2 regions of the Bacillus sp. FSL R7-0646 genome follow, and region 2 is predicted to be linked to the other one. Evidence: riboswitches for the same ligand, from Rfam matches in the RefSeq annotation. Region 2 holds a riboswitch; the other holds the start of a gene.
The links. A riboswitch is a leader RNA that binds a small molecule or an ion and turns the genes downstream of it on or off. The one in region 2 is predicted to bind S-adenosylmethionine.

Region 1: linked by a shared signal. The riboswitch ahead of metN (methionine ABC transporter ATP-binding protein MetN) and the one ahead of metK (methionine adenosyltransferase) in region 2 are both predicted to bind S-adenosylmethionine.

Annotation. Positions count from the first base shown of each region.
Region 1 is NZ_CP150217.1:3,284,747-3,296,711, forward strand. It holds gene sufS (cysteine desulfurase SufS) at 1-752, opposite strand, end outside; gene sufD (Fe-S cluster assembly protein SufD) at 752-2,065, opposite strand; gene sufC (Fe-S cluster assembly ATPase SufC) at 2,083-2,868, opposite strand; gene MKY62_RS17145 (cation diffusion facilitator family transporter) at 3,097-4,032, opposite strand; gene MKY62_RS17150 (carboxymuconolactone decarboxylase family protein) at 4,453-4,836, opposite strand; gene metQ (methionine ABC transporter substrate-binding lipoprotein MetQ) at 4,928-5,758, opposite strand; gene MKY62_RS17160 (methionine ABC transporter permease) at 5,772-6,440, opposite strand; gene metN (methionine ABC transporter ATP-binding protein MetN) at 6,433-7,458, opposite strand; SAM riboswitch class I at 7,575-7,682, opposite strand; gene MKY62_RS17170 (SCP2 sterol-binding domain-containing protein) at 7,866-8,213, opposite strand; gene MKY62_RS17175 (thioredoxin family protein) at 8,335-8,643, opposite strand; gene MKY62_RS17180 (toprim domain-containing protein) at 8,669-9,013, opposite strand; gene MKY62_RS17185 (YusG family protein) at 9,076-9,312, opposite strand; gene gcvH (glycine cleavage system protein GcvH) at 9,366-9,749, opposite strand; gene MKY62_RS17195 (arsenate reductase family protein) at 9,811-10,167, opposite strand; gene MKY62_RS17200 (acyl-CoA dehydrogenase family protein) at 10,287-11,965, opposite strand, start outside.
Region 2 is NZ_CP150217.1:3,064,231-3,076,195, reverse strand. It holds gene MKY62_RS15945 (prolyl oligopeptidase family serine peptidase) at 1-539, shown strand, start outside; gene MKY62_RS15940 (DUF2584 domain-containing protein) at 564-806, shown strand; gene MKY62_RS15935 (dicarboxylate/amino acid:cation symporter) at 847-2,031, opposite strand; gene pckA (phosphoenolpyruvate carboxykinase (ATP)) at 2,281-3,864, opposite strand; SAM riboswitch class I at 4,059-4,196, shown strand; gene metK (methionine adenosyltransferase) at 4,588-5,790, shown strand; gene asnB (asparagine synthase (glutamine-hydrolyzing)) at 6,020-7,918, shown strand; gene MKY62_RS15915 (glycosyltransferase family 1 protein) at 7,962-9,098, opposite strand; gene MKY62_RS15910 (phosphatase PAP2 family protein) at 9,157-9,681, opposite strand; gene MKY62_RS15905 (gamma carbonic anhydrase family protein) at 9,824-10,375, opposite strand; gene MKY62_RS15900 (alpha/beta hydrolase) at 10,419-11,198, shown strand; gene MKY62_RS15895 (tetraprenyl-beta-curcumene synthase family protein) at 11,213-11,965, shown strand, end outside.

The sequences.
Region 1 (11,965 bases), 220 kb from region 2:
CCGCCGAATTCTGCAGGTTCCATGTTTTCAAGCAATGCTTTTTTTCCATACAATACCCCGATTCCGGTCGGACCACACATTTTGTGGGCTGAAAACGTATAGAAATCGCAGTCCAAATCCTGGACGTCAATTTTCATGTGCGGCGTGCTTTGCGCACCGTCTACGACCATGACCGCGCCGTGTTCGTGGGCGATTTTGGCCATTTCCTTAATCGGGTTGATCGTACCGAGAACGTTTGAAACATGCGCTGCAGAGACGATTTTTGTATTTTCCGTCACCGTTTCCCTGACATCGTCCAAGGAAATGGTGCCGTCTTCCTGAAGCGGAATGTACTTCAGCGTGGCGCCGGTTGCTTTGACAGCCTGCTGCCACGGAATAATATTCGCATGGTGCTCCATCGGTGTAATGACGATTTCATCACCGGGCTTAAGGTTTGCGCGGGCATAGCTGAGCGCAACCGTGTTCAGGGCCGTTGTCGTACCCCTTGTGAAAATAATTTCCTGCATCGATTTCGCGTTTATAAACTTCCTGACCTTCTCACGTGCTCCTTCATATCCATCCGTTGCTTTTGTTCCTAATGTATGGACGCCGCGATGGACATTGGAATTGTAAGAGTTGTAATACTCATCAAGCGTCTCAATGACGACGCGCGGCTTTTGCGAGGTGGCCGCGCTGTCCAAATAAACGAGATCGTGTCCGTTGACCTGTTGGCTGAGAATCGGAAACTGTTCGCGAATATCTTTAGCATTCATTATTTTACTTTCCTTTCAATCACAGAGACCAGCTGCTTCTTCACGCCTTCAATCGGAAGTTCATTGACAACCGGTGCGAGGAAGCCGTAAATGACGAGGCGCTCTGCTTCTTCTTTAGGAATTCCGCGGCTCATCAAATAGTAGAGCTGAACCGGATCGACGCGGCCGACAGATGCAGCGTGTCCTGCCGTTACATCGTCTTCATCGATTAATAGGATCGGGTTTGCGTCGCCGCGCGCTTTTTCACTCAGCATAAGAACGCGTGACTCCTGCTCTGCATTTGATTTTGACGCGCCGTGCTCGATCTTTCCGATACCGTTGAAGATCGAAGACGCGGAATCTTTCATAACGCCGTGTTTTAAAATATAGCCTTCTGAATGCTTTCCGTGGTGAATGATTTGCGTTGTAAAGTTTTGAGTCTGTTCTCCTCTGCCGACGACAACCGTTTTCGTATCGCCGAATGTGCCGTCTCCATGCAGATTCGTCGTGTTTTCAGAAATGGTGTCTCCGTCATTCATCAAACCGAGCGCCCATTCAATTTTGCTGTCGCGTCCGAGTGCAGTTCCGCGGCGGCTGACATAAGCCGTTACCCCTGCGGAAAGGTTGTCGACGGCTCCGTATTGCACGCGGGCATTCGCGCCTGTGATCACTTCTGACACGATGTTAAAGACCGCTTCCTTAGGATTCACCGTGCTGATGTAGTTTTCTACATATGTGACGGCACTGTTGTCATCTGCAACGACAAGTACATGGTTGAAAAGCGTTGTATCGTTGCTTTCATGGACATAAACAGCCTGCACCGGAGCTTCCAGCTCGACGTTTTTCGGTACGTAAAGGAAGGCTCCGCCGTTCAGGAGGGCTGCATGCAATGCAGTTAATTTATGCTCATCGGCTTTTACGCCGTCTTTCATAAAGTACTTTTTGACAAGCTCGCCGTGTTCGCGGAACGCAGTATGAATATCTGTAAAGATGACGCCTTTATCCTGCAGCTCTTTTGAAAGAGAAAGGTAAGCCGGCGTCTGGTCTCTCTGGACATAAAGCGTTTTGTCTTCATTTCCAAGATCGATCAGCGATTTGACCTCATCTGAAAGATCATCCAAAGAATCAAGCGGTTTATTTTCTACAGTATGCTTATCAAACCGTGTAAAATTCCAATTTGTAATTTTTGTTTTATCAGGTTTCGGCAGCGGCAGATCTTCTGCTTTTTCAAGCGCTTCTAAGCGTAGATCTTGCAGCCATGCCGGTTCCTGGTGCTTCTCAGAGAAGCTTTTGACATATTCCCGATCTACAGATAGTTTTGTTTCCAATGTCATGTTTATCCCCCTAACGCTTACGCTTCTTGACCGACAGTTTCGTCTTCGATTCCAAGCTCATGCTTAATCCAGTCATATCCTTCAGCCTCAAGGCGCTGTGCAAGTTCAGGTCCGCCGGATTTCACGACGCGGCCCTGCATCATGACGTGCACATGGTCAGGCGTAATGTAGTTCAAGAGGCGCTGATAGTGCGTGATGATCAGGCAGCCAAAGTTCTCGCCGCGCATTTTGTTGATTCCTTTTGAAACGACTTTAAGGGCGTCGATATCCAAACCTGAATCGATTTCGTCAAGAATCGCGATTTTCGGTTCGATCATCATCAGCTGAAGGATCTCGTTGCGCTTTTTCTCACCGCCTGAAAAACCTTCGTTCAGGTAGCGCTGCGCCATATCAGGGTCCATTTCAAGAAATTCCATGTTTTCGTCCATTTTGCGGATGAATTTCATTAAAGAAATCTCGTCGCCTTCTTCTCTGCGCGCGTTGATCGCTGAACGGAGAAAATCGGCATTTGTAACACCGCTGATTTCACTCGGATACTGCATAGCCAAAAACAGACCGGCTTGAGCGCGCTCGTCCACTTCCATTTCCAGAACGTCCTTGCCGTCCAGCGTGATGCTTCCTTTCGTCACTTCGTATTTAGGGTGTCCCATGATCGCCGCGGATAAAGTTGATTTACCCGTTCCGTTCGGTCCCATTACAGCGTGGAATTCCCCGCCTTTTATTTCAAGGTTTACACCTTTTAAAATCTCTTTCCCTTCAATCTCAACGTGAAGATCTTTGATTGTTAATGTCGAAGCAGCCATGAAATATACCTCCAATTATAGATAATCATCATTCTCAATTTATTCTCATTCTAATTTTATAACAAATGAAAATTGAATACAACAATAGTCTTCCTATCTTTTCGTGTACATGTTCTCAAGTTTAACAAAAAACGATTTGTTCTTAAAGAGATTGGGACAAGAAAACTTCCCGGGGCAGAAAAGCGGAATTTATTACCAAGCTGTCGAAAACAATCGGTACATCCGTCATTAAGAGCGGGGATGGTTTGCTCCCAGGCTGCACGATTCATGAGGGGAACAGCGCTCCCCTTCTATTTGAACCGTCACATGCTCCACGTTGCATTCTTTCCTTAGATATTTTGATACTTGTTTTAAAATTCTATCCCTGTCACTGTTTTCATCCGCTACGATATGGCAGCTTAATGACGGCATATCGGATGAGATCGACCAAATGTGGAGGTCGTGAACCTCCCTGACCGACGGGATGGAAAGCAGGCCGTTTTTAAGCGCCTCCGCATCAATGTCTTTCGGTTTTCCTTCCATTAATATATGCACCGAGTCTTTCGTCACCCGCCAGCCGCTGACGAGAACCAAAGCAGCGACGACGGCGCTGGCGATTGGATCGGCGATGTTCCAATTGAAGAAAAGCATAAGGAGGCCCGCGATGATCGCCCCGAAAGAGCCCAGCATATCGCCGATGATGTGCAAAAAAGCGCTCCGCATATTTAAATTCCCGCTTGTGTCGCCTTTCATTATTACCCAGGCCGCAGCAATGTTGACGAACAGACCAACCGTCGCAATCGCAAGCATACCCCTTCCCGCGACTTCCGGCGGGCTGAAAAAGCGATTGTATGCTTCCCAAAAAATATAAAGTGAAATCAAAAGCAGGGTGATGCCATTGATAAACGCAGCCAAAATCTCAAAGCGCCTGTAGCCGAATGTTTTGCTCGCGCTTGCGGCCTTTTCCCCAATTTTAAACGCCAAGAGGCTGAAGCCAAGCGCCGCAGCGTCGCTGAGCATATGTCCCGCATCTGACAGCAAAGCGAGGCTGTTCGTCAATATTCCGCCTATCACTTCAATCATCATAAAAGTAAAAATTAAACCGAAGCTGATGAACAGCGCTTTTTGATTTGCTGATCGGCTGCCATGGTGGCTGTGTCCTGTATGTCCGTGAGAATGAGCCATTTTAAATCCCCCTCTTAAATTGATATATGATCATGTATTCATATTTAAATTTTACCTTTTCCTTTAATTAAGGTCAAGCGGCTTCTAAGAACATGGAGAAGGACGGATCGGCATCCGTCCCCCTCGCGTTTTATCCGATTATGGGCAAGTCTGATACGATCTGCTTGCTTTTTTGATACTGCTTTTCTCGTCTTTTCTCAACTTCAAGCCGATTCACATGGCTTCTGCTGTACTCCTCGTACCCCATTCCATGCGACTTGTGCATCGCTTTTTCCATTTCGGCCGTGAATTCAAGGTCAAGCTGATCTTGGCTTGAACAAATAATGAATCATCCTTTCAGAGATTTTCTTACATAGTACCAGTTATATACAAACTCTGCAAAGATGTGTGTGCTTTCAATATGCTTTCACGGTCGAAAAATCAATGCTTCATCTGCTGGAATTCTTCCATCGCCTGCAAAACGAGCGTGACGGCTTGGCTCATGGCTGCGCCTCCGCCAAATGCAGCAGTTACACCGACTGCCTCAAGAATTTCTTCCTCCGATGCTCCGCAATCCAGGCAGCCCTTGATGTGATAAATAATGCAATATTCATCCTGCGTATTGACACTGATGCCCAGTGCGATCAGCTGCTTATCCTTTTCGCTGAGCACGCCTTTTTTAAAGCACTCTTCGGTAAATTCGTTGTATTTGGCGGCAATTCCGGGCATTTTTTCGGAAAAGATGCCGATCCCCGCCTTATATTCGTGCAGTGCGGATTCGATAATGCCTTCTGATTCATGCTGATTCACGTTTTGTTCCTCCATTTTCAGTAGGTAGTCTTTTTTATTATGAGCCTCTTTTCAAAAAATACGCGAAAAAACCCCGGTTTTCTCCGAAACCGGGGTGTTCTTTCATTTACTCAGATACAGAAATGACAGAGCCTTTATATTTTTTGTCGATGAACTTTTTGATGTCGTCAGAGCGCAATACTTCCATCAGAGCTTTTACTTTGTCAGAATCTTCGTCGCCTTTGCGGACGGCGATGATGTTAGCGTAAGGATTGTCTTTTGGAGACTCAAGTTCGATTGAATCAGTTTTCGGATTCAGCTTGTTTTGGATCGCATAGTTCACATTGATGAACACTGCGTCTGCTTCATTAGCTTCGTATGCTTTTGCCGTCATTTCAGGCGCCACATCATTTTTGATTTTCAGGTTTTTCTTGTTTTCTGTAATATCTTTTACTGTCGCATCTACTTTTTCAATGCCTGATTTCAGCTTGATCAGTCCCGCATTTTCAAGCATTGCAAGCATGCGGCCCTGTTCAGCGGCATTGTTGCTCATAATAATTTTTGCACCGTCAGGAAGGTCTTTTAAAGATTTATACTTTTTAGAGTAAATGCCGAATGGCTCAAGGTGTACCGCACCGACGTTGACTAGATCGTAATCTTTGTTTTCTTTCATTTCCTGTTCAAGGTAAGGGACGTGCTGGAAGTAGTTCGCATCAAGATCTTTTGTAGCGAGCGCTTTGTTGATCAGTTTGTAGTCCGTGAAATTTTTGATTTTAAGCTCATAGCCTTTTTCTTTCAAAAGCGGTTTTGCTTCTTCAAGGATTTCGGCGTGAGGCGTCGGCGTCGCTCCGACTGTAATGACTTTGCTGTCTTTATCTCCTTCGCTGCTGGAAGATCCGCAAGCGGCCAAAACGCCTGCAAAAATGATGAATAAAGCTGTTAATAAACCTTTTTTCATGTTGGTGTCCTCCCTAACGTTTGTCTAATTTATTTGTTATAAAATCCCCGATAAATTGGATGATGAACACAATAGCTAAGATGAAAATAGTGGCGATCAGTATAATATCGGGATTGTTCATCTGAAAGCCGTTTACATAGGCAAGGTTCCCGAGTCCGCCTGAACCGATTGCTCCGGCCATCGCTGTCGAACCGATCAGTGCAATGGCTGTAACCGTAATGCCTGAGATCAGCGCCGGCATCGATTCGGGCAGGAGCACTTTAAATATGATCGTCGATGTTTTTGCCCCCATCGATTTCGCTGCTTCAATCACGCCTTTGTCGACCTCGCGCAAAGCAATTTCAACCAGGCGGGCATAGAACGGAGCGGATGCGATAATCAAAGCCGGAAGAGCGGCATTCGGCCCCAGAATCGTATTCATTAAAAACTTTGTGAAACCGAGCAGCAAAATAATCAATATGATAAAAGGAATAGACCTGAACACATTGACGATTGCCGAGATTACACCGTTAACGACTCGGTTCTGCCAAATGTTGCCTTTTGAAGTCAAATAGAGCAGCATGCCGAGAATCACTCCGATGATAAAAGCAAACAATAGGGAAATTCCTGTCATATATATCGTTTCATACGTTGCTTCCCACAGCTGCTCCATATCTACGTTTGGAAACAGTTTTTCAAACATTCGTGATCACCTCTGCTTCTACCTGGCGGCTCTTGATGAAATCGACCACGTCATTGACCTCGTTTTCACGTCCGTCGACATGTATGAACAATGAACCGTATGCACCGTCCTGAGTCTGCGAGATTTTGCCTTGAAGGATGTTGACTTCAACATCGAACTTCCGAATGATCTGCGTGATCAGCGGCGATTCGGCCGCTTCGCCGACGAAAGTGAGCTTGATCGTCCGCCCGGATGTCGTTTCTTCGAGGAAATGCTTCAGCGTTTCCTTTGTTTCCACCGGTTCTGTTACCTGCTGAACAAAGCGCTTTGTCATTTCTTCCTTCGGCTTGATGAAGACGTTCAGTACATCGCCTTCTTCTACGACCTTTCCGTTTTCCATGACGGCCACTCTGTGGCAGATTTTCCTGATGACATGCATTTCATGAGTGATCAGGACAATGGTCAGTCCGAGCCTTTCATTGATATCGGACAGAAGACCCAGAATCGAATCAGTCGTCTGCGGATCAAGCGCTGATGTCGCTTCATCGCATAACAGAACTTTCGGATTGTTTGCGAGCGCCCGTGCGATGCCGACGCGCTGCTTTTGGCCTCCGCTCAGCTGTGAAGGGTAGGCGTTTTCCTTGCCTTCAAGACCGACAAGCTTAATCAGTTCAGCGACTCTTTCCAGACGTTTTGCTTTGCTGACACCGGCGATCTCCAGCGGAAACGCAATATTGTCGCGCACCGTTCTCGACCATAACAGGTTGAAATGCTGGAAAATCATGCTGATTTCCTGCCTTGCTTTCCTCAGCTTCTTCCCTTTGATCTCGCTGATTTTTCTGCCGGCTACTTCAACCGTGCCTGAAGTCGGCTGTTCAAGTCCGTTCAAGAGACGGATCAAGGAGCTTTTTCCGGCTCCGCTATATCCAATAATTCCGAAGATTTCACCTTTTTTAATCGTAAGGGTGACATCTTGGACAGCATTGACATCTCCATGCTTTGACCGATAAATCTTTGAAACATTTTGAAGATTTATCAAAAGCCATCACCTGCTTTCTTGCTCAATTCTCATAGTTGTCTAAATTCCTGATCAATCAACGAAAAAAGCCTTTCTGCACACATGAGCAGAAAGGCTTTGGAAAAGTCTGGGCCTTTCTCTCATCTTTCAAAGCATAACGCTTCGCGTGAATTGGCACCATTTCAACACGTGTTGATGGTTGCCGGGTTTCATAGGGCACTTCCCTCCACCTCTCTGGATAAGAGAAACATATATTTATTTTTTGATTATTATGATCGGAATTCTTAAAGTAGGATATCATGCGAAAAAATAGTTGTCAACTATTTTTCGTAAGACAATCGTCCTACGGCGAAAAGAGACGAGCGTAAACGCCCGTCCCTGTCTGACTAATACACGGAATGTGCCGATTTTTTGAATTTTTAAAAAGTCTATGAATAAAGATCGCTGTTTTTAAAGAAGCCGTCCGTCAGCCATAAAATCGCTTCAAGCTTCAATAAAGCTCTAAAAGAGCCTTTTACTTTAACAGTGCCGCGCTGTACGAGATGCTGCAATGAAATGTCGCCATGAAGAAGGTCAATAATCTCGCTTTGCTCTCCAAAAAAGGTCAAATGAGCTTTTTCTACAGGAGAATATTTTTCCATTTCCCCTTTTTCGTTGATTGCTAACGTAAAAGCTTCTTTCTCTCCTTGAAACGTAATCAGCAAAGCCGTTGTAGATAATAGAGGTTTTAAAAAAAGAGCCTTGCCCTCTCTTTCTATCAATCCCATTTTCTCCAACTGTATAACCTCCTGTAAATTGGTCATACTTACAGATTCTCTGTCTGCTGCAGGAGTTCCTTTAGGAATTGCTCGACAAGTTTTTGCTGGTTATTTCCCGAGAAATATGTCAAAACCGCCCTTAATCCACAAGATTTTGTTTAATCGTATCATATAAGTAGGAAACGGAGTGAAAAGCGTATTCTTTTTTGACGACTCGCCCTTTTTTGTAAAGGATAAAACACGGGACGCTTTCAATTTCCTGCTGTTTGGCAAATGACGGGGAGTAATTGAGATTGTTTTTATAAAAAGGAATGTCCTTCATCATTTCATCAACGACCTCCAGCATTCTTCCGGCCAGCTGACACGTTCCGCAGAACGGCGTGTATACATATAGAAGACAAGTTTCATGCTCTAGCCGTTTTAGCTCTTTTTCTTGAAGTTCTTGCATCTGTTGAACCGCACCTCAATACGTTTTATAATAGATATTTTGTATGTACCCGGATGTTTGAACGAAATAATACTTCTGCAACATGCTGACTCGGGGCGGAAGCGACTTCTTTGTATACTCTATCAATGTATAGATGCGAAGCTTGGGGAAGCTCCCTCTTCAGCTGCCGGCGGAGCTTTTCGCCTGATTCATCGGCATCCACCAGGATATAAACGTCTTTATCGAACAGCGTCTCAGCGAATTCATCGAGTTTTGCCTGGCTGATCGTTCCGTTTGTGCATATGATGTCCACGGGCTCTTCGATGACATGCTTCACTTTTTGCTTATCTGATTTCCCTTCGACGATCATGACTTTTTCATTTTCCGGCATATGGATCACCTTTAAAGATTTACTTGTAAAAAAAGGCAGTGAATATTCACCGCCTGACTTGATTAACACCAGCCTTGGTGGTCATCACAGTCTACATATTTAGCATCCGGTCCGCTTACGGTATCCGCCATTTTGTAAAACTTTTCATCTTGGAATGAATATCCAGATTTCAACTCGTATTGATCCTTGCCGGTCATTCGGCCGATCAGCTCATTTTCATGATACAGCTGCGTTCCGCCGTTTTTTAATCGGCTTTCCACATGTTCTGTAATATCAATACGTTCTTTTTTCAGCGTCAATTTGGACACCCCCTCCTGATATAGAGTATCCAAACGACGAATGTCTATCCTGTTTAGTCTTCTTTTATCATGTCCTCATATTGCCCGGCTGTCATCAGGTTTTCGATTTCAGAAGCGTCTGACGGCTCGACGACAATCATCCAAGCCTTTTCATACGGAGACTCGTTGACGAATTCAGGGCTGTCTTCCAGATCTTCGTTCACTTCGACCACTTTTCCGTTGATCGGGGCATACAGCTCAGAAACGGTCTTTACGGATTCAACGCTGCCAAAAGGCTCGTCCGCTTTGATTTCGTCTCCCACTTCAGGAAGCTCGACAAATACGATGTCTCCAAGCTCAGATTGTGCAAAGTCTGTAATGCCGATTCTGACTTTATCTCCTTCGGTTTTCACCCATTCGTGTTCTTCTGAATAACGCAACTCTTTCGGTGTGCTCATGCTAACCCCTCCATAAAGTGTTTTAATCGATCCTACATTGAAGATATCATATTTTGATGTGTTATAACCAGTATGTCTTAAACTGATCTTCTTTAAAACCGACCGTTACTTTACTGCCGTCTGTCGTAATTGGGCGTTTGATCAGCATACCGTCTGATGCAAGCAGTTCCAGCTGCTCATCTTCAGACATGCTTTGCAGCTTGTCTTTCAGGCCGAGTTCGCGGTATTTTTGGCCGCTCGTGTTGAAAAACTTCTTCAATTCAAGCCCGCTTTTCTCGTAGAGCTCTTTCAGTTTTTCCTTGCTCGGCGGCTGTTCTGCGATATGTATCCCATTGATTTCTTTTCCGTGGTCTTCGAGCCATTTTTTCGCTTTGCGGCATGTCCCGCATTTCGGATACCAGTAAAAATCCAAAGCCATACATACACCCCTCTCATTTAATCGAGGTAATTTTAACATAGATCGAATGAAAAACCTAAAACAGTGCTCGGGTTCTATTAACAGCTCAGAAAGCCCTGCATTAAAGCAGGGCTTCTCGTTTAAACGATATATTTCTCAGCTTCAAAGACTCCCTTGGCTGCCTGGCGCTTTTTCTCAATCACGTTGACAGGCGTAAAGCGCGTCAATTTGCGCAGCGCGGACAGCATCATGCGCAGCGAATCGCCTGATTCCATCGCAATGAGCGATTCTTTGGCATGGCTTTCAATTTCCTGAAAGGCTTCCTGCGCAAAAATTTGCGTATAAAGAATTTTCTGTGCGTTTTTGTCTTCGCCGGTTGCCCGGATGGCTTTTTCAGTACGTAAAATAGCTGCTTCCATTGCGTAGATCTGGCTGACAATGTCGGCGATGTTGACGAGGATTTCCTGCTCCTGGTCGAGCGCTTTTCCGTATTTTTGCGCGGCGAGTCCCGCGATCATGAGCGCGGTCTTTTTGGCGTTTCTCAGCAGATACTTTTCCTGTTCGAGAACGCCGTCACCTGGTTCTTCAGGCATGAGCATCATCAGTTCTTCCTGAAGAGCCTTTGCTTTCTCAAACAGAGGAAGCTCGCCTTTCATCGCTTTTTTCATGTAGGTGCCCGGGACGATGAGCCGGTTGATTTCGTTTGTGCCTTCAAAAATCCGGTTAATCCGTGAATCGCGGTAAGCCCGCTCCACTTCGTATTCCTGCATGAATCCGTAACCGCCGTGGATTTGAACGCCTTCATCAACGATATAATCAAGCGTTTCAGATCCGAATACTTTGTTAAGGGAGCATTCGATTGCATATTCTGCGATCGATTTCGCAACCTGGCGCCCGTCTTTTTGCTCTTCTTCGCTCAAGGTGCCCATTTTGTCTTCAAACAGCCCGACCGTACGATAAACAGAGCTTTCCATCGCATAAAGTTTGACTGACATGTTGGCGATTTTTTCCCCAATTAAGCTGAACTTTGAAATCGGTGTCTTAAACTGCTGGCGCTGATTGGCGTATGAAGCGGACAGCTCGATGACCCGTTTCGAAGCGCCGATTGTCCCGACAGCGAGCTTATAGCGTCCGATATTTAAAATATTGAAGGCGATGACATGCCCTTTTCCCGGTTCACCTAATAGGTTTTCTTTTGGAACTTGAACCTGGTCTAAGATGAGCGTGCGGGTCGAAGAGCCTTTGATGCCCATTTTTTTCTCTTCAGGCCCTGTGGAGACGCCTGAGTAGTCTTTTTCCACAATGAAGGCCGAGAAATGTTCGCCGTCTATTTTCGCATAGACGATGAAAATATCAGCAAAGGCTGAGTTTGTAATCCATTGCTTTTCGCCGTTTAATATATAGTGGGTTCCCGCCTCATTCAAAACGGCCGTTGTTTTTGCCCCTAATGCATCAGACCCGGAGCCCGGCTCTGTTAAAGCATAGGCTGCAAACTTTTCCCCCGTTGCAAGGGACGGCAGATACTTTTTCTTTTGCTCCTCGGTTCCGAAAAATACGATCGGAAGCGTGCCGATCCCTACGTGCGCCCCGTACGATAACGAAAAGCTCCCCGCTCTTGAAAATTTTTCGGTGATTAACGCCGAGCTGATTTTATCAAGTCCGAGTCCGCCATACTCCTCAGGAACGTCAGCTCCGAGAAGCCCGAGTTCGCCGGCTTTTTTCAGAAGCCTGACAGAATGATCGAAATTGTGCTCTTCAATTTCGTCGATGTACGGTAGCACATCTCCGAGAATATAATCCTCAGTCGTTTTGGCGATCA
Region 2 (11,965 bases):
AGGATTTTGCAGGTAATGACCGGGAAGATGCTTTTGCCGCTTTTCGTCTTCTTCAGAAGCACGAACTGGTAAAGGACGGACGCGTTCACATTTTTGGCTTTTCCCGCGGCGGAATCATGGGCATCTTAACGGCAATCGAAATGAAAGCAGCGGCCGCTTCGTTTGTGTCTTGGGGCGGTGTCAGCGACATGGTCATGACCTATCGCGAACGAAAAGATTTGCGGCGGATGATGAAGCGGGTCATCGGCGGGACGCCTGAAAAGGTTCCCGAAGCGTATGAATGGAGGAAGCCTTTTGACGAGCTGGAGAAGATTGAAGCGCCCGTGCTTTTGATCCACGGAGCAAACGATGAAAATGTCTCCATCGAGCATGCGCGGCGTCTTGAGCGTGAACTTCTGCGAAGGAACAAGTCTGTGGATACGTGGTATTTCAGCCAATATACCCACTATTTTCCTCCGCGCGAAAACAGGCGGATTGTTAGAGAATTATCCCAATGGATGAAAAGCCGTCCTTGGACAAGTTATGGTAAACTAAAGTAAAAGAGAAAAGGAGGGGGACTTTAGGTGGGAATGCCAGTTGAATTTAACACGATGATTGTGACAAAAGGAAAAGAAACGCGGGTTGAGGAAAATGTGTTTACACTCGAGAAAGAAGGTTATCGGGTTTACCCTCTTCATGTGCCGCTTGAAGTCAGAAAGACCAAGCGGGGCGACATTACCGGCACCGCGAAGGCGGAGCGCCTTGAATGGTCAGACGGACGGACTCATTTAACATACAGGCTCGTATCATTAAATTCCACGAATTAAAAAAAGCCAAGGCGCGGATAGCGTCCTTGGCTTTTCTGTATTATGCAGGCACATTTTCCTCTTTTCCGATTCCTTTTTTGGAAGTCAGCCTGTGAATCAGCATGGTGAGAGCGCCGTCTCCTGTTACGTTCGTTGCTGTGCCCAAGCTGTCCTGGGCAAGGTAAAGAGCGATCATCAACGATACGCTAGTTTCATTAAAGCCGAGCATCGACTGCAACAATCCGGCAGCGGCCATGACGGCACCGCCTGGTGCACCGGGCGCTGCGACCATTGTGACGCCAAGCATTAAAATGAACGGCATCATGACCGAAAAAGTCGGCGTTTGACCGTTTAGAATCATCACGCCCATTGCACAGCTTGTCAGTGTAATTGTGCTTCCTGACAAATGAATGTTGGCCAGGAGCGGAACGGCGAAGTCAGCCACTTTTTGGCTTGCCCCCGTTTTTCTGACTTGTCTCAGCGTAACGGGAATCGTTGCCGCTGACGATTGTGTGCCGAGCGCGGTGAAGTATGCCGGTGCTACGATTTTCAACAGCGACAGCGGATTTCTGCCGTTTGCAGCACCCGCAACGGAGTACTGAATCAAGAGTATGACAAGGTGAAGCACGATAATCATCACGAAAACTTTCGCAAATACGGATAGAATCGTCTGCACCTGACCGCCGAACGTCATATTGGTGAAAATACCGAAAATATGAACAGGCAGTAACGGAATAATAATATATGATATCAGCTTTTCAACGATCGTTTGAAATTCATCAAACGCGTTTTTTAATGTTTTTCCGGGCAGATAAGCGATGCCGATCCCCATGATGAAAGCAAAAATCAGTGCGCTCATCACGCTCATAAACGGCGTCATTTCAATGGTGAAAAATCCTGCTTGCAGTACTTCTTCCGGATTTTTAAACTCCTGCAGCTGATGGCCGGAAATGATCGCGGGAAGAAGGTTTGAACCGACAAGGTACGCCAGGAGGCCTGCAAAAATGGTTGACGTGTAGGCGATACCTGCCGTAATGCCGAGGATTTTTCCGGCGCCGCTGCCGATTTGTCCGATGCCGGGAATAATAAAAGCGATAATAATAAAAGGAATGACAAATTTAATGAAGCTTCCAAAAATATCATTGAAAGTAGCTGCCGTTTTGACGAACCAAAGCGGAGCAAAGCTTCCGACGATAACACCAAGAACAATTGCCGTAATGATCCTTGGCAGTAATCCAAATTTCATAGATGTGTCCTCCTGAAATATACAAATGTTTTTATAATATTAACATATGAAAGATTTCTTTTGTTAAAAATAAAAAAAGTCTGTATTTTCAAATAATAATACTTGCAAATTGGAATCGTTTTATCTGAGGCGGTGCTTGACTGTCATCTTGATCATTGCCCAGGAAATGGCATCGGCCGCTGATAGGCGAAGAGGTTTTCGATAAACTGGATCAGCGCAGAAGATCTGCGCTGATGCAAGCAGGCTGAGTTAAACGAGCGGTCCTCCGGCTTTTTCGATGTTTTCCGTATTGGAGAACTTTTTGAAATTCTGTTTGAATGCTTTCGCCAGGTGGATCGCTTTTTCCTCGTATTCGTTTTCATCTGTCCAAGTTTTGGCCGGGTCAAGCACTTGATCAGGCACACCCGGAACGTGGACAGGTGAATGAAGTCCGAAAATGCGGTCAGTCCTCATTTCGGCTTTATCCAGTTCTCCTTCTATTGCGGCCTGAACCATCGCTCTCGTATATGCGAGGCTCATTCTTTCCCCGGTTCCGTATCCGCCGCCGGTCCAGCCTGTATTGACGAGAAAGACGCCGACCCCGTGCTCATCGATTTTTCTTCCGAGCATTTCAGCGTACACATGTGCCGGAAGCGGGAGGAACGGTGAACCGAAGCAGGTCGAGAATGTGGCTTCAGGAGTGGTGATCCCGCGTTCGGTGCCGGCGAGCTTGCTTGTATATCCGCTCAGGAAATGATACATGGCTTGTTCTTTCGTTAACTTGCTGATCGGAGGAAGCACGCCGAAAGCATCTGCGGTCAAAAATACGATGGTCTGCGGGTGCGCTGCGATGCTCGGCTTGACGATGTTGTCAATCGCGTCAATCGGGTAAGCCGCTCTCGTGTTTTCCGTGTAGAATGAGTCGGAATAGTCCGGCTCTCCGGTTTTGCTGTCAACCACGACATTTTCGAGAACGGAACCGAAGCGGATCGCATTGTAAATCTGCGGTTCTTTTTCTTCGCTTAAGTTAATGCATTTGGCGTAGCAGCCTCCTTCAATGTTGAAAACGCCTGTGCTGGACCAGCCGTGTTCGTCGTCGCCGATCAGCTTCCGCTTCGGATCGGCGGAAAGCGTCGTTTTGCCTGTACCTGACAATCCGAAGAAGAGAGCAGTTCCGCCTTCCTCGCCAATGTTTGCCGAACAGTGCATCGGTAGAATGTTTTGTTCAGGCAGAAGAAAATTCATAATAGAAAAAATCGATTTTTTCATCTCTCCGGCATATTCGGTGCCTCCGATTAAGATCGTCCGCTTCTCAAACGACACGATGATAAACGTTTCAGATCTGGTTCCGTCAACGAGCGGATCGGCTTTGAAATGCGGAGCTGAAAGAATCGTAAACGGCTGTTCTTCAGGTTTTTTATCATGTTCTTCAGGTCTGATGAACAACTGTCTTGCAAACAGGTTGTGCCAGGCGAACTCGTTGACAACAGTAATCGGAAGCCGGTATTTTTCGTCTGCTCCTGCAAACCCTTCAAATACATACAATTCATCGCGTTCCTTTAAATAGCCGAGCACTTTTGCGTACAGCCGGTCAAAGGCGGCTTCTGAAATCGGCTGGTTTACTGCGCCCCAATCGATTTTGTCCTTTGTGCTCGCTTCTTCCACAATGAATTTGTCTTTTGGCGAGCGGCCGGTGTATGTACCGGTTGTTGCCCGCACGGCTCCGGAAGATGTCAAGACTCCTTCTTTGCGCTCAAGGATCTTTTCAACCAAATGGGGAACGGATAAGTTCATCTGAACGTTTTCGCCCGTTAATAGCGTTTGTAAGTCAGTTGTTAAATCTACAGAATTCATAAAAAACCTTCCTTTGCGTGTTTTTTAATGTGTATAACATTAATGTAGAATTAGTATAACACATTTACTCTTATAGTCTATACCGTTTCTTCATTTTTCGTTCGGGTTTTTTCTCGTAGGACAAGTTCAAATTTATTTCGGCCGATATTGACATAACAAGCCATTTTAAGATAAGATATTTCATTGAGCGGATACTCTTATCCCGAGCTGGTGGAGGGACAGGCCCAATGAAACCCAGCAACCGGTTTCTCTTATTAATGGAAAAAAACAGTTTCTGAGACAACTACGGTGCTAACCTGATGCAAGGTGTTCAATACCTTGAGCGATAAGAGTGAAAGGCACGCAATACCAGACCCTTTCCTCACCGAATAGGAAAAGGTTTTTTTATTGCATAAATCGAGATCCAAAAATTGCTAAAAAAACTGCCTTCAGGAGGAAGGTACTGGGCGTTTTTCACAGGACGTGAAAGGTTTTAGCCGAGTATCAAGCAGGAGGAAGGTACTGGGCGTTTTTCACAGGACGTGAAAGGTCTAGCCGGGCAACCAGTCAGGAAAAATTCTGCTAAGGGGAATTTCGACTCAGAATCTCGTCAAGAATAGCATAATGGAAATTGTTTCAAAACGAGAGCGTATGAAGCCCGAGTATCGTCATATAATCAAGAGGGACGAGTTCCGTATCATACTTAAGATCACGGCTGATCTTCATATACAGGAGGAAACATAAATGAGCAAAAACCGTCGGTTATTTACATCAGAGTCAGTTACGGAGGGACATCCGGACAAAATTTGCGACCAGATTTCGGATAGTATATTAGACGAAATTTTAAAGAAAGATCCGAATGCCCGCGTTGCCTGTGAAACATCTGTGACAACCGGATTGGTGCTGGTAAGCGGTGAAATCACGACGTCCACATACGTCGATATTCCGAAAACAGTCCGCGAAACGATTAAAGAAATTGGCTACACACGTGCAAAATACGGTTTTGATGCCGAAACTTGCGCGGTCTTAACGTCTATAGATGAACAGTCTCCAGACATTGCAATGGGAGTCGACCAGGCGCTTGAAGCGCGTGAAGGAGCAATGAGCGACGCTGAAATTGAAGCGATCGGAGCCGGAGACCAAGGTTTAATGTTCGGTTTTGCCTGCAACGAAACAAAGGAACTTATGCCGCTGCCGATTTCGCTTGCCCATAAATTGTCTCGCCGTTTGACAGAAGTCCGCAAAGAGGAAATTCTGCCGTATCTGCGTCCGGACGGAAAGACACAGGTAACCGTTGAGTATGATGAGAACAACAAGCCGATTCGCATCGATACAATCGTCATTTCGACTCAGCATCATCCTGAGATTTCGCTTGAACAAATCCAGCGCAATCTGAAAGAGCACGTCATCAATCCGGTAGTTCCAAAAGAGCTGATCGATGAAAACACGAAATACTTCATTAATCCTACGGGCCGTTTTGTTATCGGCGGACCGCAGGGGGATGCCGGTTTAACAGGGCGCAAAATCATCGTTGACACCTATGGCGGCTATGCCCGTCACGGAGGCGGAGCGTTTTCCGGCAAGGATGCGACAAAGGTTGACAGATCTGCAGCTTATGCAGCGAGATATGTAGCGAAAAATATCGTCGCCGCAGGCCTTGCTGATTCCTGTGAAGTACAGCTTGCCTACGCGATCGGTGTCGCTCAGCCGGTGTCCATTTCAATCGATACATTCGGTACAGGCAAAGCGAGTGAAGAAACATTGATCGAAGTGGTTCGCAAAAACTTTGATCTAAGACCTGCCGGCATTATTAAAATGCTCGATCTTCGCCGTCCGATTTACAAACAAACGGCAGCTTACGGACATTTCGGCCGCCTCGATCTCGATCTGCCTTGGGAGCGCACAGACAAAGCAGATCAGCTGAAGAAAGATGCATTAGGAGAATAACAACCGCATAGCCGCTTTAATAAGCGGCTTTGTTTTTCGATGGCAAAATGCGGGCGGATGTTGAAACTTGAAAAATATCCAGATTTAATATTGATGTGATATTGCCAGATACAAATATTTTAATATGAACATTTTTCAAGTTTCTTGAAACGTTTTTCTTTAAACACTTGTCTAATCAAGAAGCAGACTTTGATTTCTGCACGAAATTTAAAAAATCGGAGGCAATACTATGTGTGGATTTGTAGGGGTATTCAATCATCGCCCATCATCCGAGACAGCAGCACAGGAAGAACTGATTAAACAAATGAATGAAATGATTGTACACCGCGGTCCGGACGATGATGGGTACTATCATGATGAGCATGTAGGCTTCGGATTTAGAAGGCTCAGCATCATCGATGTGGAAAATGGAGGACAGCCTCTGTCTTATGAAGACGACTCCTATTGGATTATTTTTAATGGAGAAATCTATAACTATATAGAACTGAAAGACGAACTTCTTTCTAAAGGATACGAGTTCAAAACCGATTCAGATACGGAAGTTTTGCTTGCGACTTACCGCCACTACAAACAGGAAGCCGCTTCAAAGCTGCGCGGTATGTTTGCTTTTTTAATCTGGGATAAAAAAGAGCAGCTTCTATACGGAGCGCGCGATCCGTTCGGCATTAAGCCGCTCTATTTTACGAAAACGGACGGCCACGTTTATTTTGCGTCAGAAAGAAAGAGCCTGATGGCTGTCGATGCTGACTTGGAATTGAATGAAAAAGCGCTTCAGCAGTATACATCGTTCCAATTCGTTCCGGAGCCTGAGACGCTGGACAAAAAGGTGCAAAAAGTAGAGTCGGGCCATCAGTTTACCGTCCGCCCGGGTGAGGATATTCAATTTAAAACATACTGGAAAGTTCAATTCAAGCCGGTTCAGACAGAAGAAGACAAGCTTGTTCAGGAAGTAAGAGACGCGATCTTTGATTCTGTAAAAGTTCATATGCGAAGCGATGTGCCTGTAGGTTCCTTCCTTTCCGGGGGCATTGACTCGTCCTTTATCGTGTCAGTGGCGAAGCAATTCCATCCCAACTTAAAGACGTTCTCTGTCGGCTTTGAACATGAAGGCTTCAGCGAAGTTGACGTTGCGAAAGAAACCGCTGATAAGGTCGGCGTGGAAAACTTCAGCGCGATCATTTCCCCTGAGGAATATATGAACGAGCTTCCAAAGATCGTCTGGCATCTGGATGATCCTCTGGCAGACCCTGCTGCGATTCCTTTGTATTTTGTCGCGAAGGAAGCGAAGAAGCAAGTTACGGTTGTTTTGTCAGGAGAAGGGGCAGATGAGCTGTTCGGCGGTTACAATATTTACCGAGAGCCGCTTTCATTAAAGCCGTTTGAGCGGATCCCGTCCCCGCTGAAAAAGATGCTTCTGCGCGTAGCTTCAGCGATGCCGGAAGGAATGAAAGGGAAAAGCTTTTTAATGAGGGGCTGTACTCCTCTTGAAGATAGATATATCGGCAATGCAAAGATTTTTGAAGAAGGCATGAAATCAAAACTTCTTCGCCAATATGACAGCAACCTGTCTTACTGTGACGTGACAAAGCCATATTTTGAAGAAAGCAGGTCCTACAGCGAAATCAATAAAATGCAGTATGTCGATATCCACACATGGCTGCGCGGCGATATTTTGCTGAAGGCCGACAAAATGACGATGGCCAATTCGCTGGAGCTTCGCGTTCCGTTTTTGGACAAAGTCGTATTTGAAGCGGCTTCCAAAATTCCCGAAGAGCTGAAAACGAAAAACGGCACGACAAAATATCTTCTTAGAAAAGCGGCGGAAGGCATCGTTCCAGAACACGTGCTAAACCGCAAAAAACTAGGGTTCCCTGTGCCGATCCGCCACTGGCTGAAAAACGAAATGCATGACTGGGCCGTGAACATCATTAAAGAGAGCGAGACAGATGCATATATCCATAAAGATTACGTGCTTCAGCTTCTTGAAGACCACTGCGCCAACAAAGCGGATAACAGCCGCAAAATCTGGACGGTTCTCATCTTTATGATCTGGCACAGCATTTTCGTTGAAAAACGCTTTGTACCGGAAGAGCTGAACCATCAGCCAAAAGAGGTCATTATTGTTTAAGCCAAAAAAAGAAGGTTTTCGATTAACCGGAAACCTTCTTTTTTTATGCCGTTTTTTCTGCTGATAAATCTGCAAGCACGCTTTCACATTCGGAGAGGAGATTGTCAAAGATCACGTCCCACGACTGGGTAAGGGCATAGCTTCTCGCTTCGTATGCCATCCGTTTTTTTAACGATGGGTTGGAGAGGACGCGCAATATATTTGCGGTGAATGCTTCCGGATTTCTAGGTTCGGAAAGAAAACCGTTTCTTCCGTTCTGTATAAAATCTTTCAGGCCGCCGGAGTCTGCCCCGATAACAGGCGTCCCACAGGCGAGCGCTTCAAGGGCGGAATTTCCGAAGGTTTCCGTCGGAGAAGGAAAGACGAACAAATCTGAGCTCGCATAGATGCTTGCCAGCTCTTCTCCTTTGACATAGCCGGCAAAAGTCATGTTGAGGGGAGCTCGCTTCTCAAGCTCTTTTTTTAACGGGCCGTCTCCGGCGATCAGCCAGTGGACGTCATCTTTCAAAGCGGGGTGACTTGCGATCTTGAGCAGCGTCTCCAAGTCTTTTTCAGGTGCAAGCCTTCCGACATAGCTGAGGATATAGGTTTCCTTTATGCCGTATCGCCTGCGGATGTGTTCGGTTTGATGCGCCGGACTGAACTGCGAGCAGTCCACGCCGCGCTTCCAGATGGAGAGGTTCCTGAATTGTTTGGCTTTAAGCTGCATAAATGTTTCGCGCGAAGGCACAAAAACTTTTCGAAAATCTTTATGAAACCAGAGCATATATTTCCATAAGAGTTTGGAAAACATTTGAAGATCATAATATGAAAGGTACTGGTCAAAATCGGTATGGTAAGAGCCTACGACGGGGATGTTCCATTTCTTCGCAAGCTTGAGCCCCGCCAGGCCGATATTAAAAGGAGTCGCGATGTGAATGAGATCGGGATGGAATTCGCGGAGTTCTGATTTCATTTTGATGAGATTAGGAAGAGCGATTCTGCACTCGGGGTATAAGAAGAACGGCATGCTCGTAAAACGGCGGATGCGGCTCGAAAATTGTGTTTCATGCGTGCTTTCCGGCGCAAATACTTTATAGGGCATCCCGTTTTTTTCAAGATAATCCGTATACCTTTTCAGCGTTCTGGCGCAGCCGTTCACATCTGGTGTGAACGTGTCCGTAAATATCGCAATTTTCATCGTTTCCCCTCCTGTTTGTGTGTGAAAAATCAGTGACGCTTTGGAAGAAACGGCCGGCTTAGAAGATCATCGCCGACAAGGTTCCGACTGAAATCCCGAGGGCTGTGCCTGCCAGAACATCCGATGGATAATGAAGACCGAGATAAATCCTGGAGAGCCCCACACTGACGCCAACCGGTATTAATAAAAGCGCGAGTATCGGAAAGAATATCATTAACGGTGTAATAACAGAAAATACAGCTGTCGTATGTCCGGATGGAAAAGAATGATCCTTGAGCGGATTTTGCAAAACCTGAGTTTCCTTTAGCGTTAAATACGGCCGCTTTCTCGGATACAGCTTTTTGATCAGCATGACTTGAAGGTGGCTGACCAAAAGTGCAAGGGCGCTGGCCATCCCCGCTGTACGAACACTTCCCGAGCCGAACAGCAAGAGAGACAGGCAGGCAGAAATCGTGCACATAGCCCCTCCCAAATGAGTTGAGGAACGAAAATAACGGTTGAGTGTTTTTTGATGAAATAATCTGTTCATACCGAGGAAAATCCGGCATTCAAAGTTGTAAATGCCAACCATCAGTTTATTCAAATGTCCTAACCCCCTTTACATGTATGGCTGCTTCATTTTTTATTGTAAAAAATGAATGTTTAGCAAATGATAAGTATTTGTAAAGATTTCGGAAAAAGAAAAAAGCCGCAGACGCGTGCGGCCGAAAAGGTTTTTGCTTAAATTATCGGTGGAAAAATGGTAAAGTTGTAGCAAAGCTAATCTTTTTTTGCAAGGATTTGTAGTATTGTCCTTTTTCAATATATTCTTTGCGTATTCTTTCTATTTCCTGTTTATCTTTGTCGGTTAACGGACGGATGACTTTGGCGGGCCTGCCGAATGCGAGGTGCCCGGACGGGATCTTTTTGCCAGGCGGGACAAGGCTGCCCGCCCCGATAAAAGCGCCTTCCCCGATCTCCGCTTCGTCAAGAATAATCGACCCCATTCCGATAAGGGCATGCTTTCGAATCACGGAGCTGTGCAATGTAACCTGATGGCCTACCGTCACACCGTCTTCAATCACGAGAGGGCGTTCAGGGCTTTGGTGCAGACAGGAAAGGTCTTGAATGTTCACACCTTTTCCAATTCTGACCGGGGCGACATCGCCGCGGATAACAGAAGAGAACCAAATGCTTGATCGCTCTCCGATTGTTACATCACCGGTGATGACCGCGTTGTCGGCGATAAACGCCGTTTCATGAATAACGGGTTCCGTTTTTTTATAAGGGTAGATCATAGGTTTCATCCTTTCATTTATAAAATTGTGTGAGGTGGTCAGCATGTGGTGCATGGAAGCGGAAAGACCTGTTGCTACAATCGTCATCATTCACGGTGCATGTGAGCATCACGGGCGGTATAAATGGCTGTCCGAAATGTGGCGTTCATCCGGCTTTAATGTCGTAATGGGGGATTTGCCCGGCCAGGGAACTTCGACAAGAGAAAGAGGACATATACGCTCTTTTCAAGAATATATTGATGAAGTGGACAAATGGGTCGCCAGGGCGAAAGCATTTGAACTGCCTGTGTTTATGCTCGGGCACAGCATGGGCGGCCTGATTGCGATCGAATGGTTTAAGCAGCAGCAAAGCGGCATTGCCGGTCTCATTTTATCATCCCCTTGTCTCGGGCTGCAATTAAAGCCGAACAAATTTCTGGACTTGATTTCCAAGGGGCTCAACGTTTTGGCGCCGTCTATGCGGTTTGAATCCGGGATCACGCCTGATAAAGCGACGAGAAACAAAGAAGTCATCGAAATGGACATCAACGATTCATTATATATCACAAAAGTTTCTGTCAGATGGTATCAAGAAATGTTAAAAGCGTTGAAAAGCGCGATGGAGCCGACGGACGCCTTTCTCAACATCCCGCTCTTTGTCATGCAGGCGGGCACCGACTGGCTTGTCGACAAAAAAATGGTCGTCAAGTGGTTTAACCAGCTTGCTTCCCACAATAAGACGTACAGGGAATGGGATGGCTTGTACCACGAAATTTTCAATGAGCCTGAACGGGAAGACGTTTTTAAAGCGGCCAGAGCGTTTGCGGAGCAGTATATAACATAATGGAGGTGCATTCTTTGGCAGTACCGGAGCATCCTTTTGGATTAATGGCTAAAGTATACAGAGAGGTTTTTCCCCTTGTTCATCAGGAATTGGACAAGTGGAAACGAAAAGCTGAAACGATTCAAAATCCCGAACTGAAAACGCAGGCGAAAGCCAGCATCAGGGATAAAACCTTTCACTGTGAAGGCGGCGGCATTATGGCCCTTCTTTCAGGAGACAAAATCGAGCAGTCGATCCGGTTTATTACGGCGTATCAGACGATAAGCGACTACCTCGACAATCTATGCGACCGGAGCACCTCGCTTGATCCGGATGATTTCACCATGCTTCACCAGTCGATGAAAGACGCGCTGACAGTCGGGGCTGAATTGAAAAACTATTACAGGTTCAGGGAAGATCAGGATGATCAAGGCTATTTGCACGACTTAGTGAAAACATGTCAAGGCGTGCTTGCGGAAATTGAGAACTATGATCTGATCAAGGAGCATCTGATTGAGCTTTGCAGCTACTATTGCGACCTGCAAGTTCATAAACACGTAGTGGAGCATGAGCGTGTTCCCCGGCTCGAAGCGTGGTTTGAGAATTATAAATCGGCTCTGCCGAAAATGGAATGGTATGAGTTCTCGGCCTGTGCGGGTTCAACGCTCGGCATCTTCTGCCTCGTATCGTATTCCGTCCGTCCCGATTTTACTGAATCGATGGCCGGAAAGATCCGCGACAGCTATTTTCCGTACATACAGGGACTGCACATCCTGCTCGATTATTTA